DNA from 3 places in the Paenibacillus sp. p3-SID867 genome. Region 2 is predicted to be linked to each of the others. Evidence: riboswitches for the same ligand, from Rfam matches in the RefSeq annotation. Region 2 holds a riboswitch; each other region holds the start of a gene.
What was found. A riboswitch is a leader RNA that binds a small molecule or an ion and turns the genes downstream of it on or off. The one in region 2 is predicted to bind ZMP and ZTP.
Positions count from the first base shown of each region.

Region 1 (4,181 bases), on a different contig from region 2:
CTTCTTCAATGCTCTCATCTCACAGCGATGTTGTTCCCTCATTCCATCGTCAAAACTGCGCTTCTCGAAATGCACTTCAAACCGAAAACATGTCAGTCCTTATCGTCCCTCAGGAACGAAGACTGACACGCTGCATGACTTTTTATCGTAAAATAACTACACGATTTCCTGCGGTTCCTTACCCAGTAGACCCAACAGACGGAGGCCGTACTGTATACCGTCTTGATCAACATCCCTGGTTATATGCCTGGCCGCCTTCTTGACGATTTCCGGCGCATTGCCCATCGCCACACCGTGGCCCACGTACGACAGCATCTCCAGATCATTCAGATAATCGCCAAAGGCAATCGTATCTTCCAGATCGATGTGCAGCAGCTGAATCAATTGTTTAATCCCTTCGGCTTTGGATCCCCCGGACGGCAGCACATCGATTCCATAAGGACCCCATCGAACGAAATCGAACCGACCTGCGAAATTGTTCACGTAAGCCGCTTCCTCATCCTCCGTGCAGAATACAATAGCCTGATAAATATCTCTGCCCAAGTAATATTCCGGATCATATTCAGGGATCGTGAGTTTCAGTTCCCCCCAGCTGGAATCGATATGAACATGCTCGGTTACGTTCATCTTCATGGCTTCACTGCCGGCATATATGATCGGATGATCAAACTCAACGGCCTGCTCCGTCAGCTTCTGCAAGGCATCTTGCGCCAATGGATTTCCATGGATCGGTTTGCCTTCATGAACCACATACTGACCGTTCATACAAACATAGGAATTGATACCGAGCTCCTCACGCAGCTCTTCAAAATGATAGGGAGCGCGCCCTGTCGCTATAGCGACGATGTGCCCGGCATCCTTTAACTCCTGAATGGACTCTTTCGTTGTAGCCGGAACTTTCTTTTCATGATCCAGCAGCGTCCCGTCGATATCAAAAAATATGATTTTCTTATTCAATGAAACTCGCCCCTCTTCCGTAGATTCTAGCCAGTAACCATATTGTAAATGATGAAAAGCATTTCAGAGCAAGCCATTATTTCAGCAAGGTCGTTCGAACACTTCCCGATAGTGCATAAAAAACCGCGCTGGAGCACGGTTTCTGTGGTATTTTACATAAGCGCAATTTGCCGTCATTTTCATATCTAACGACAACAAAAGAGTCCGCCTTGTGCAGGCGGACTTCTTCTATGGGCTTATTTCACTTCCGAGCGAACCTCATCGAGCATTTCATGGGCGCACCTTCATTCATATGCAAATAGTCTGTGGCTTTCCTTTAGGCTTGCACGGTTCGCTCGGCCGATTCGACGGTATGCTTCAGCAATGTAGCAATCGTAACGGGGCCGACACCTGCCGGTACCGGTGTAATCGCAGATGCCACCTTCGCGCAGGCTTCATAATCGCAGTCGCCGATATTCCCTTTATTGTAGCCGGCATCCAATACAACGGCACCCGGCTTAATCCAGCTCCCTTGAATGAAATTAGGTTTGCCTACGGCCGCAACCACGATATCCGCCTGGGACACAAGCTCCCCGAGGTTCTTCGTTCTCGAGTGGCAGATCGTAACGGTAGCATTGCGATTGAGCAGCATCATCGATACCGGCTTACCCAGAATCGGACTGCGTCCGACCACCACGGCATGCTTCCCTTCGATCGGCAGGTCATAATAATCCATAATCGCAATAATCGCGGCAGGCGTACAAGACGGATAATCGGCAAAACCAAACGCATTTTGCGAGAAACCGAGCGTGGTTACTCCATCCACGTCTTTTTCAATGGCAATGGCATCAAAAGCCGCCCGTTCATCGATATGATGCGGCACCGGATGCTGCAGCAGAATACCGTGGACATTCGGATCCTCGTTCAGCTCTTGTATCGCGGCGATCAGCTCCTCGGTCGAGGTCGATGTCTCCAGCACCACTTTCTTGGATATGATACCAAGCCGCTCGCAAGCATTTCCCTTCATCCGCACATAGGTCGCAGAAGCAGGATCATCGCCAACCAGAATCGTTGCCAGACAAGGCGTTATCCCGTGCTGCTTCAATTCCTGTACCTTCACCGCCAGCTTTGCCTTAATATCATCGGATACCTTTTTTCCATCCAAAATTACGGGTTCCTTACTCATGCTAATCCGCTCCTTCGCCATTGTATTAAAAACATAAAGAGGCAAGGCGACTGATCGTCTCCTTACCTCTTGCCCAGGCGTACGGCATATGATCCTATGTGCTCCCTCTTGGTACCCCAAGCTACGCCAGTAACACACAGATAACTTTTTTTAAATATACCACGACTTTGGACTTCGCGCTACCGGTCTTGAAGTTCACGTATTAAATCGTAATCTTTTTGATTAATTTGCAAGAATCTAGTATGTTGCCGATGGTACAAGCATAGAATGTCTTAAGAACAATTCGCTCCAGGAGGCCTGAATGAAATATCCGGTAATCTTCAAAATGCTGCCCTTCATGATTCCGCTTGTCTTCGTGATACCGGTCTTGACGATATGGCTGCAGAACGATACAAGTCTAATATCTAGCCGTGACATACAGCAGGTAAAAACGGTTTTTACGGGCATTTTCCTTGAGGCGCTTCCTTTTGTACTGCTTGGAGTGCTGCTGTCGTCCCTTCTTCAGCTGTTCGTTAAAGAACAGTGGGTGCGTCGGATCACGCCCAAAAATCCGGTCATCGGCGTCCTGTTCGCTTCCATGCTGGGGATCGTGTTTCCCATCTGTGAATGCGGGATGATCCCGGTCGTCCGAAGGCTGATGCTTAAGGGGATGCCTGCCTACATCGCTGTAACCTTTATTCTCAGCGGACCTATCCTGAACCCCATTGTGTTCGCTGCGACGATCATGGCCTTCCGTTCGCATCCCGAAGTGACGATCGGCCGGATGGGACTGGCTTTTGCAGTCGCGGTAACGGTAGGTTTGCTTGTCTATGTTTTTTCAAGGAACAACCCGCTCAAGCGTTCCTTACAAGAGTTTTCCGAACAAGATTCCGCCGTTGGTGAACGCAAGCTGCACGAGCATCCCAAAACTTGGAGAAGCCTGTTTGTCCACGCCGGAGACGAATTGATCGAAATGGGCAAATACCTGGTTCTTGGCGCATTCCTGACAGCCTGCATCCAATCCTTCATTCCTAGAGAAGAGCTGCTGGCATTGGGGAACGGTCCCACCGCTTCTTACCTGTTCATGATGGGGTTTGCTTTCATTCTGTCCCTCTGCTCGACCTCGGATGCATTTGTGGCATCGGCGTTCACGCACACCTTCACCGTAGGTCCGCTCGTATCCTTTCTCGTGCTCGGCCCGATGCTGGATTTCAAAAGCTTGCTCATGCTGTCGGCTACCTTCAAGACTAAATTCGTCATCGGTTTAAGCCTGCTGGTGATGACGCTTGTCTTCATCGGCTCTGTAGCCGTCAACGCTCTTCTGGGTGGATAGCTGCCTAAGGATGAAAGATTGATGAAAAAACCAAACGAGATTACCGGGACCGTTTAGGTTGATCAGGTATCCGCTTGAGATTGGAGGTGATTGGGAGGATGAAGTCCAGTTTGAGGATACGGATTCACTATACGCTCCGGTCGCTGCTTGTTGCGGCTCTCGCCGCTTATATCATGCATCTGAATGCTTCAGATTCGCTTGAATATTACCTAGCGCCTCATATGCAGACCCTGCTGCTTCTCTGCCCGGTTCCGTTGTTGTTCATTGCATTCGGGATGATGTGGCATTCCCTTGCGGGCGATTCCGGAGAGGTGTGTGATTGCGAGCATCCCCTGCCTGCCGGCCTTGTCAAAAACATAACGGTATACGGGTTATTCACGGTGCCGCTGCTGTTTGGCCTGTTCCTGCCGGACCAAGCCCTGGGCAGCGATATGGCAGCCAAAAAAGGAATGATCTACACCTATCCGAATCCCGATGTACGGCGTAAAACCGATGACCGCAACACGTCCGCCTTTTCAGCCACGGATAAGCGATTACCCGGCATGGATCAAGGAGCAGAAGAAAATATCGCTTTGAACGAACGATTCGTTGCCAAGGACATTTATAGTGTGGAGTTTGCAGAGCTTGCCAAGCGCTTATATACGCTGCCCGTCATTAAGGTGGAACCGGACATTTTCTCGGAAACCGTCGGGGCCATGGATATGTACAAAGAGCATTTTCAAGGAAAAACCATCTCGGTGCAAGGAT
Region 1 is NZ_JAMBDM010000003.1:357,511-361,691, reverse strand. It holds gene M4D81_RS07840 (Cof-type HAD-IIB family hydrolase) at 157-957, opposite strand; gene M4D81_RS07835 (bifunctional 5,10-methylenetetrahydrofolate dehydrogenase/5,10-methenyltetrahydrofolate cyclohydrolase) at 1,274-2,122, opposite strand; ZMP/ZTP riboswitch at 2,187-2,266, opposite strand; gene M4D81_RS07830 (permease) at 2,424-3,434, shown strand; gene M4D81_RS07825 (TIGR03943 family putative permease subunit) at 3,533-4,181, shown strand, end outside.
Region 1: another riboswitch for ZMP and ZTP. It lies ahead of M4D81_RS07835 (bifunctional 5,10-methylenetetrahydrofolate dehydrogenase/5,10-methenyltetrahydrofolate cyclohydrolase); the one in region 2 lies ahead of M4D81_RS11270 (DJ-1/PfpI family protein).

Region 2 (4,181 bases):
AAAGCTGCTCGCCTGTTCCAGCATACTTTCGAGTGCCGATTCGATAAATGCGAACTCATCCTGTTTGCTGTTATGGATCAGCGCGCTCGTTTTAGACTGTGAATAGTTATGAATCCGGGACACGATGGCTTCAATCGGCTTATAGTTTCGGCGCGTAACCACTACGATCCAGACGACCCCGGCAACGCACATGAGCAAGCCAACGATAAACCAGATATTGTACAGCTGGCTGACGATACCGACCACTCTGCCTTGGGTAAGACCTCCCTCATATACCCACCCGGTATAAGGCGAAATCGCCTTGGAGACAAGCTCCCCACTCTCTGCCATGGAGGTACCGGGGAGCATGGACTGCCCCTGCGTATCCTTCATATGAATGAAACTAACATCGGGATTTACCATGCCCTGAATCATGTTTTGTATGGCGTCCACCTTGATATTAACGGCAATAACGCCTTTCCCATGGGTAACGAAGGGTGCATCTCGCACCAGGGTCACCACATGCTGCATACTGTTGAAGCTGAACTCCCGGAAATTCCGCATCGCACTCCACTTTGCTTCACTATTGACCTGGCCCAAATAAGGCTTGAGAAAGTCATAATCCGCATAATCCTGCAAGTTGAACGAGGACGAAGTACTCAACACGAACTCATCCTGGGTCCGCACGAGCACCATGGAATCCACAAGCGGATTGGACACCTTGAACTGCTTCATGGCCTTCACCGCCTGCATGTTCAAATAGACGTTGTCCTGATCCTCATGATTGAAAAATCCCGACATATCGGGGTTGAACAACAATTCCTGCACGAGCATCTGATCGATGGCCTTCAGCGAGTTGTCCACCGAACGCATCGCCTGATGAATCATCGTCTCATTGGCCTGAATCGCACCTTGCCGAGACTGTTCCCCGAGCATCTGGAAAAAGACAAAAAACACAAATGAAATCACGATAAAGAAGACCGGCATATACGATAAAAGCTGACGGTAAAACCACGCTTTTCTTCCCATAGGCATCCCCCTAAAGCGAATAATTCCTTATCTCATCGTCGATTTGAAGTAATTTCATCATAGAAGAATGAGCGGAGTTTACCAACACTTTTTTAAAGAGCGGAAGAAAAACAAGTCTAAAGCATCACGACTTCCATAGCATGGACGTGGTCATTAAACATATGTGATTTGAAAGCAATGAAGGGAGTTAACAAATTCAAAAAACTATTTGATTTTATGTTACATAATCTTGAAAAGACTATTTGTACTCCTCTTATAGATTTTTAACAAGTGCACAGCCGGCTGACATGCGCTTGAAGAACACGAACAATCATCTTATCCTCCTTTTGAAGAATAGTGCATATACACGTCTCTTAAGTTACCTGCTTTATAATATGGATACTCCATCTTCTGCTGAACTTGAAGAACTGTCTCCTTGGTCGTCAACATTTCGACCAAGTATAGCCCCAAGTCGATGGAAGCCGTAACCCCCGCACCAGTTACCGTATTACCATCACGCACAACACGAGCAGAAATCACTTCCGCACAATAAGGAGCCAGTAAATCATATGCTGATGAGTTGGTAGTAGCCCTTTTCCCATTCAGGAAACCAGCTGCGCCCATTAGCAAAGCCCCAGTACAAATAGAAATCGCATACGGTACAAGCTCCGCTGTCCGAACCCAGCTCATGAAATCCTCATCAAATCGAAGCGTTCTGGTTGATAAGCCCCCAGGGAAAAACACTAAATCAAATTCACCTAAATTAGGCAACACCGCATCGGACTTCATTTTAAGCCCCCGGTCATCCGTGATCTCCGGCCTGTCTGCACAAAACGTCCATGATACGTTTTCCTTCGCTTTCAGGATCGCTAGCCAGGTCACTGCTTCATAAAATCCAGCTAAGTCCATGCTTGTCATTCCATCGAATAACACAAACGCTATTTTCATCGCCGCTACCAGTCCTTTCATTCCTTGAAAAATAAATAAAGCGCTTGATCAAAAGATCAAACACTTTGCCCAGGCGTACGGCATATAAAATATGTGCTTCCTCGTGGTTCAATCCACTTTTACGCCAGTCACACATACCAGATATTTAATACTTAATATACATGATCTTTGTTCACATTGTAAATATATGGATTAAAGTAAAGAAGGAGCACCTGCCGCAGCAAACTGCTCCTTGTAAATTGACCTACTTCTCCCGTTAGTTGGGAAAACCATGCCTGCCAGTAATCAAAACATAACCGTTGACGATCCTTAGTCCTCTTGGAGAGAATTATGTCCTGTAAAATCCTCTTGGATCTTTTTCATTCTTTCAAGGTGTGGTTTCAACTGCCGTAGTATCTCCGCTTTATGTGACTCTATTTGATCTTGGAAAAACATGTGATGTGCGTCATCCTTAATCGACGTAATCGTTTCGTTTAACGCGCGGAGCTCAGTCGCCAATGAGCGCAAGGTTTCTCTAGTCTTGGCGTCTATTGTTTTAGGATTAGACTTCCAATACAAATAGCTTATATGGTATAACGGTGGCCATGTCCTTGCCTGAGTTGCAAGATAAAACATATCCTGCTGCATATTCGTTGTCATTGCCGTATTATTAACTGAAAGCTGAGGAACAGCATTGTTTCTGAAGGTATCGCTAAATTCAATGATTGTTAACAGTTGCTCATCGATTTCTTCCGCTTGGATCTTCGCCTTATCGATCAATTGCCGAATCTTAGCAGGATCTTCATTTTCCTTCGACTCACTAATTGCCATTAAAGTGTCAGCAAACGGATTCATTTCAGAAGCGTGCTTTACTAAATAGACAAATGCCGAGTCGTTCTTCTGCTGATACAGTGAATAGAGATCATTGTATTTTACAGATGATTGGTTTTCCAAATGTTTGTACATCGCAGCGTTTATTAATATGAAAATAATAAGTATTAGTACGTAGATCTTTATGTGCTTGGGCAAAGGGGACTTCCTTTCTGAAACATTTAATTGTCCTGGTAGCGTAAAACATTCAAAAGAATAGTTTAGCATGGAATTCATCACCCATAAATGGATAATATATTCCACTAAACTGCCCGTTTGCTTTAATGGGATGCCAAGATGGATTGACCTTAGGCAACCTTGTTATCGGGCATGTATTCACTTTCTCCTGAACTCACTCCTTAATCATTCAATAATGAAAGAATTTGTGCATCTTTCGCCTACAGGCCTGATTTTCATCAGGATACAATGGAAGCTATCAATAGGCGAGAGGTGATTAATCATGAATGCACAAACGGCACAGCCGGTGGGCAAGGCCAAGCTGGACAAGAATATGAAAGCGGTTGCCAAAACACTCAAAGGGCGCTGGAATGCTCCGTTAGCCGGCTACCTGTTCATCGCTCCCTGGCTGCTGGGCTTTCTTATTTTACAGCTGTGGCCCATTATCCAGTCCTTCTATTTATCCTTCACCGAGTATTCGCTGCTGGAGCCGGCCCGCTGGATCGGACTTGAGAACTACCAGGATATCGCTCACGACCGGCTCTTCTTCAATTCGCTGAAGGTGACATTTCTGTACGTGATCGCTTCCGTGCCGCTGAAACTGCTGGTGGCGCTGGCTGTAGCCCTGCTGCTGAACCGGAACATCCGGGGCATATCCTTTTACCGGACCATCATTTACCTGCCCTCTCTGATCGGCGGGAGCTTGGCGGTGGCCGTGCTATGGCGCAATATTTTCGGTTTGAACGGCTTCATTAATCAGCTCGTGATTTGGGTCGGGATCGCCCCCAAAAACTGGATCGGCACCCCCTCCACCGCCCTCGGCACCCTGGTGCTGCTGACGGCCTGGCAGTTCGGTTCATCGATGATTATTTTCCTTGCCGGTCTCAAGCAAATCCCAAGTGAGCTGTATGAGGCCGCCTCCGTGGACGGGGCCTCGCCGCTCCGCAAGTTCATCCGGATTACCCTGCCCATGTTGTCCCCGGTCATCCTGTTTAATCTGATCATGGGCATCATCAACGCATTCCAGATGTTCACTTCGGCTTTTGTTGTCACGAATGGAGGACCGGTCAATTCAACCGAGATGTTTGCCCTGTTCCTGTACAATAAAGCCTTTGGTTCCCTGCAGATGGGCTACGCCTCGGCCCTGGCCTGGATATTGCTCGTTATTATCGGCATCGCCACGGCGCTTAATTTTGTCGCGTCCAAATACTGGGTCTTCT
Region 2 is NZ_JAMBDM010000004.1:466,233-470,413, forward strand. It holds gene M4D81_RS11265 (helix-turn-helix domain-containing protein) at 1-1,008, opposite strand, end outside; gene M4D81_RS11270 (DJ-1/PfpI family protein) at 1,324-1,935, opposite strand; ZMP/ZTP riboswitch at 1,996-2,077, opposite strand; gene M4D81_RS11275 (hypothetical protein) at 2,245-3,012, opposite strand; gene M4D81_RS11280 (carbohydrate ABC transporter permease) at 3,245-4,181, shown strand, end outside.

Region 3 (4,181 bases), on a different contig from region 2:
GGTCGGATCAAACGGGATGGCATTCTTGTTCACGGTAATCCCGATGGAGTCCAGAACTTTCTCCGCGTCTTTGCCGGTGATGTCCAGATTACGGGTATCCACCAGCATCAGGTGGTTATCGGTTCCGCCGGAAACAATGTTCAGGCCTTCCTCGATCAGGGTATCGGCCAGCACTTTCGCATTCTTCACGACATTCTCTGCATACGTCTTGAAAGACGGATCCAAGGCTTCGCCAAGCGCAACGGCTTTGGAAGCAATCACATGCATGAGCGGGCCGCCTTGGGAGCCGGGGAATACCGCTTTATCAATCGCTTGCGCCCAAGCTTTTTTGCACAGAATCATACCGCCGCGAGGCCCGCGAAGCGTCTTATGCGTCGTTGTCGTTACAAAATGGGCATGCGGAACCGGATTCGGATGAAGACCTGCTGCAACGAGTCCTGCAATATGAGCCATGTCGACCATGAACAACGCGCCTACGTCATTGGCGATGGCAGCAAGCTTTTCAAAATCAATAATGCGAGGATAGGCACTTGCACCCGCCACGATCAGACGAGGGCGATGCTTGAATGCCGCTTTGCGGACTTCGTCGTAATCGATAAGGAACGTGTCTTCTTGCACGCCGTAGGCAACGAAATTGTACAGAAGACCAGAAGCGTTAACCGGGCTTCCGTGAGTCAAATGGCCGCCATGGGCCAGGTTCATGCCGAGCACGGTATCTCCGGGCTTCAGGGCTGCCAAATATACCGCCATGTTCGCTTGGGCACCGGAGTGCGGCTGAACGTTGGCATGCTCGGCTCCGAACAATTCTTTGGCGCGGTCACGGGCGATATCTTCCACGATATCCACACGCTCACAGCCACCGTAATAGCGTTTGCCAGGGTAGCCTTCCGCATATTTATTCGTCAGCACCGTCCCCATTGCTTCCATAACCGCTTCGCTGACAATATTCTCAGAGGCAATCAGCTCAATGTTGCTACGTTGACGCTTCAGCTCCAAATCCATCGCTTCCAATACAGCCGGGTCACTCTTCCGCAAATGTTCCATCATGTTCATATCCTCCCATAATCCATCGTTATTTTTTCTTGCAAATTTAAAAACTACAAGTAGTCATCATTGAAAAAGCGAGTTCTCATTCGAATCAATCGCACAGCGTGGAATCATCACTCTGCTCGAGTCGGTACACCGCACGTTCTCCGCCGATCAGCTTGGGCCGGGTATAAGCCGCAGTTACGCGCGCCTCCCCGATATAACGCTCGGTTGGCCGGAACGGAACCGCCACTCTCCGCAAATGCATGCCGATCAGCGTCTCGCCGATATCGACACCCGCATGGGCTTCAATCGATTCCGCAAGGCAGGGCTCCTTCATGCTGCGGTAAGCTGCGGAAGCCATCGACCCGCCCGCACCCGGAATGGGAACTGCCGCCACTTCCGTCAAGCCCAGTCGCTCGAGCAGCTCGCGTTCCATGACAAGCGCACGGTTCAGATGCTCACAGCATTGATAGGCCACCGCAAAACCGAATTCCGTTTGAGCCTCGGCAATGCCCTGAAGGAGTTGCTGCGCCGTTTCAAGAGCGCCGCCCGTACCGATTCGGCGCCCAACTACTTCACTGGTGCTGGCTCCGATGACCAGCACTTTACCCGGGCCTAAAACGGCCACTTTGGCCAGTTCGCGGACAATACGCGCTGTCTGTTCGTTCAAGGAAACCTTGGAGATATCCGTCATGTCACAGTCCTCCCGATGATTTTTTCACAGAAGATGCTTCAATCCCATATCACGATAGCCGCAGCTGCATTACGCGTTCACTTATCGCGATTCATTCTTCAGGTAACGCTCCTCGATGGCCTTGATCTTGTTCACGCGGCCGACATGGCGCTCGCCATGACTGAAATCCGTCGTCAGCCATGCGCTGACGATTTCGGCAGCAAGTCCGGGACCGACGACACGCTCACCCAGCGCAATCACGTTGCTGTCGTTATGCTCGCGCGTCGCTTTAGCTGAGAACACATCATGTGTCAGCGCGCAGCGAATGCCAGGCACCTTGTTGGCCGCTATGCTCATGCCGATCCCCGTACCGCAGATCAGAATGCCGCGGTCCGCTTCACCCGAGACGACCTTCTCGCACACCGGAAGGGCATAATCGGGATAATCCACGGAATCGGAACAGCCGCAGCCCAGATCCTCCACCTCGTGGCCAAGACCCCGAATGACTTCCATGATCTCCTCTTTCAGACGAATGCCGGCATGATCCGTACCCAATGCAATTTTCATCTATGAAAAACCCCCTCGTATGTTCGCTTTTGCGTTTTAGCTTGTTTCATTATAACCCAAATCGGGCGCAAAAGACGAAAAAAGAGCAGTCGGCGCACGTATTGTGCTCCAAATGCTCTTTGCCCAGGCGACCGGCCGTATATTCCGATGCTCCATCGTGGTTTCATCCACTTCGTCGCCAGTTACACCGGATCATTTGTTTTTCAACTTCATCTTAAAGCAATACCATGCGAAAGGCAAGTGGCTTTTCAGCCCAATGCAAGGCTTCATATCTCTAAAAGCTAGGCTTAGTTATGCCGATCCGCTTCCAGCTTGTCCAAAAGACGGAACAACGCCGTCCGTATCTCTGCGGCCGTCGCTTCATATTCCTCCCGCGAGCCTCCGAAAGGGTCGGAGATATCGAAGCTCGGGATGCGCTGACGCAGCTCGATCAGACGCTCCCGGTCACGGTCGCTGACATCGTGGCCCAGAGATCTGGCCAGCTCAAGCGCTGCATACAGACTATCCTGCTCCCGCAGATCGTCCAGCACCCGGCGGTCATCCTCAACGAACTCTTTCAGCGTGTGCATCTTGTCTGCGGCGTGCGGAAACTGCCTTATAGCATACTGCTTATGCGACTGGGTCAGCGTCAGAATCAGGTCCGCCCATTCTACAAGGTTCGCGGTCAACGGCTTGGACACCAAGCGTTCCTGGATATCCTGGTCTCGCAGGATGGATTCCGCATGATGGGACACCGGCATTCCATCCACGGCCGAGACACCGGCGGACTTCGTTTCCAGCGGAATGCCCCGTTGTTTGGCAAGCTTGCGCAGCATGCCTTCCGCCATTGGACTGCGGCAGGTATTTCCCGTGCAGACAAACAATATATTTTTCACGGTCCGTTCCTCCCGTTCGTAGGTTCTTTGGGGTTATTGTAACAAATATTGCGTCAAAAAATAAACATGGTGCCAAAGATAACCAAAATCAGTCCGCCCAGCATTTCACCGTACTCCCCCAGCTTATTGCTTACCTGACGGCCAAGCAGCAAACCGAGAATGGACAGCAAACCGCCCACGACCCCGAAGGAAATTACGATTAACAGCACATCATCCACAAACATTCCGAGGGAAACGCCTACCGAGAAGGAGTCGATGCTGACGCTAAGCGAAAACAGCAGCATGCCTAAAAATGCGGTAGGATGTATTCGCTGTCCCTCTCCGCCCCGCAGGGCGTTATACATCATATGCCCGCCCAGTAAAAGCAGCAGCCCGCCGGCAGCAAGCCCTGTGACGTGGCCCAGTAACATGCCAACATAGCGGCCGGCAAATAAGCCCAGCAGCGGCATCAGCATGTGAAACAACGCGATCATGAAGCTGATGCCCAGCATATGGCCTAAGCGCATACCGCCTCTCATTCCAACTCCGATTCCAAGCGAAAATGCGTCTAGCCCGAGTGCAACCGCCATCAGCAGAATCGCCGCAAGCTGTCCCGATTGGACAGACGCCTCCAGCATGCCCATTCCCCCAAGTCCCATGGTCTTGTACACCATATGCGGACAAGGGGTAAATGATGCCAACAGCGTTCATGCGGCTGCTTTAATTCACGTCGATGATGTGGTGTCCCGCGGCCTTGAGCAGCCGGTTCATGACGGCTGCTCCGAGGCCCTGCTCCGGGCACGCTTCGGCCAGGATGAAGGTTGCGCCTTCATCATCGAACCGGCGCAGGCCGGCGTACAGCCGGCGGGCCGCTTCCTCCGGCGCGGCCAGGCTGCCGAGCGAGACGGCAACGTCCGCGCGGTAGTGACCGATGTGCTCGTCAAACGACAGCACGCCGGTCACCTCCCCGCGTCGGGCAGCCGCCTCAAGCTCGGCCGCGATGCGTGCCGACACCGCGTCGGCACGCGGGCCCTGCACCACGCACATCGCACCCTTCG
Region 3 is NZ_JAMBDM010000016.1:13,494-17,674, forward strand. It holds gene M4D81_RS26440 (serine hydroxymethyltransferase) at 1-1,047, opposite strand, end outside; gene M4D81_RS26445 (TIGR01440 family protein) at 1,139-1,723, opposite strand; gene rpiB (ribose 5-phosphate isomerase B) at 1,805-2,269, opposite strand; ZMP/ZTP riboswitch at 2,384-2,465, opposite strand; gene M4D81_RS26455 (low molecular weight protein arginine phosphatase) at 2,557-3,144, opposite strand; gene M4D81_RS26460 (manganese efflux pump MntP) at 3,198-3,761, opposite strand; gene M4D81_RS26465 (L-threonylcarbamoyladenylate synthase) at 3,844-4,181, opposite strand, start outside.
Region 3: another riboswitch for ZMP and ZTP. It lies ahead of rpiB (ribose 5-phosphate isomerase B); the one in region 2 lies ahead of M4D81_RS11270 (DJ-1/PfpI family protein).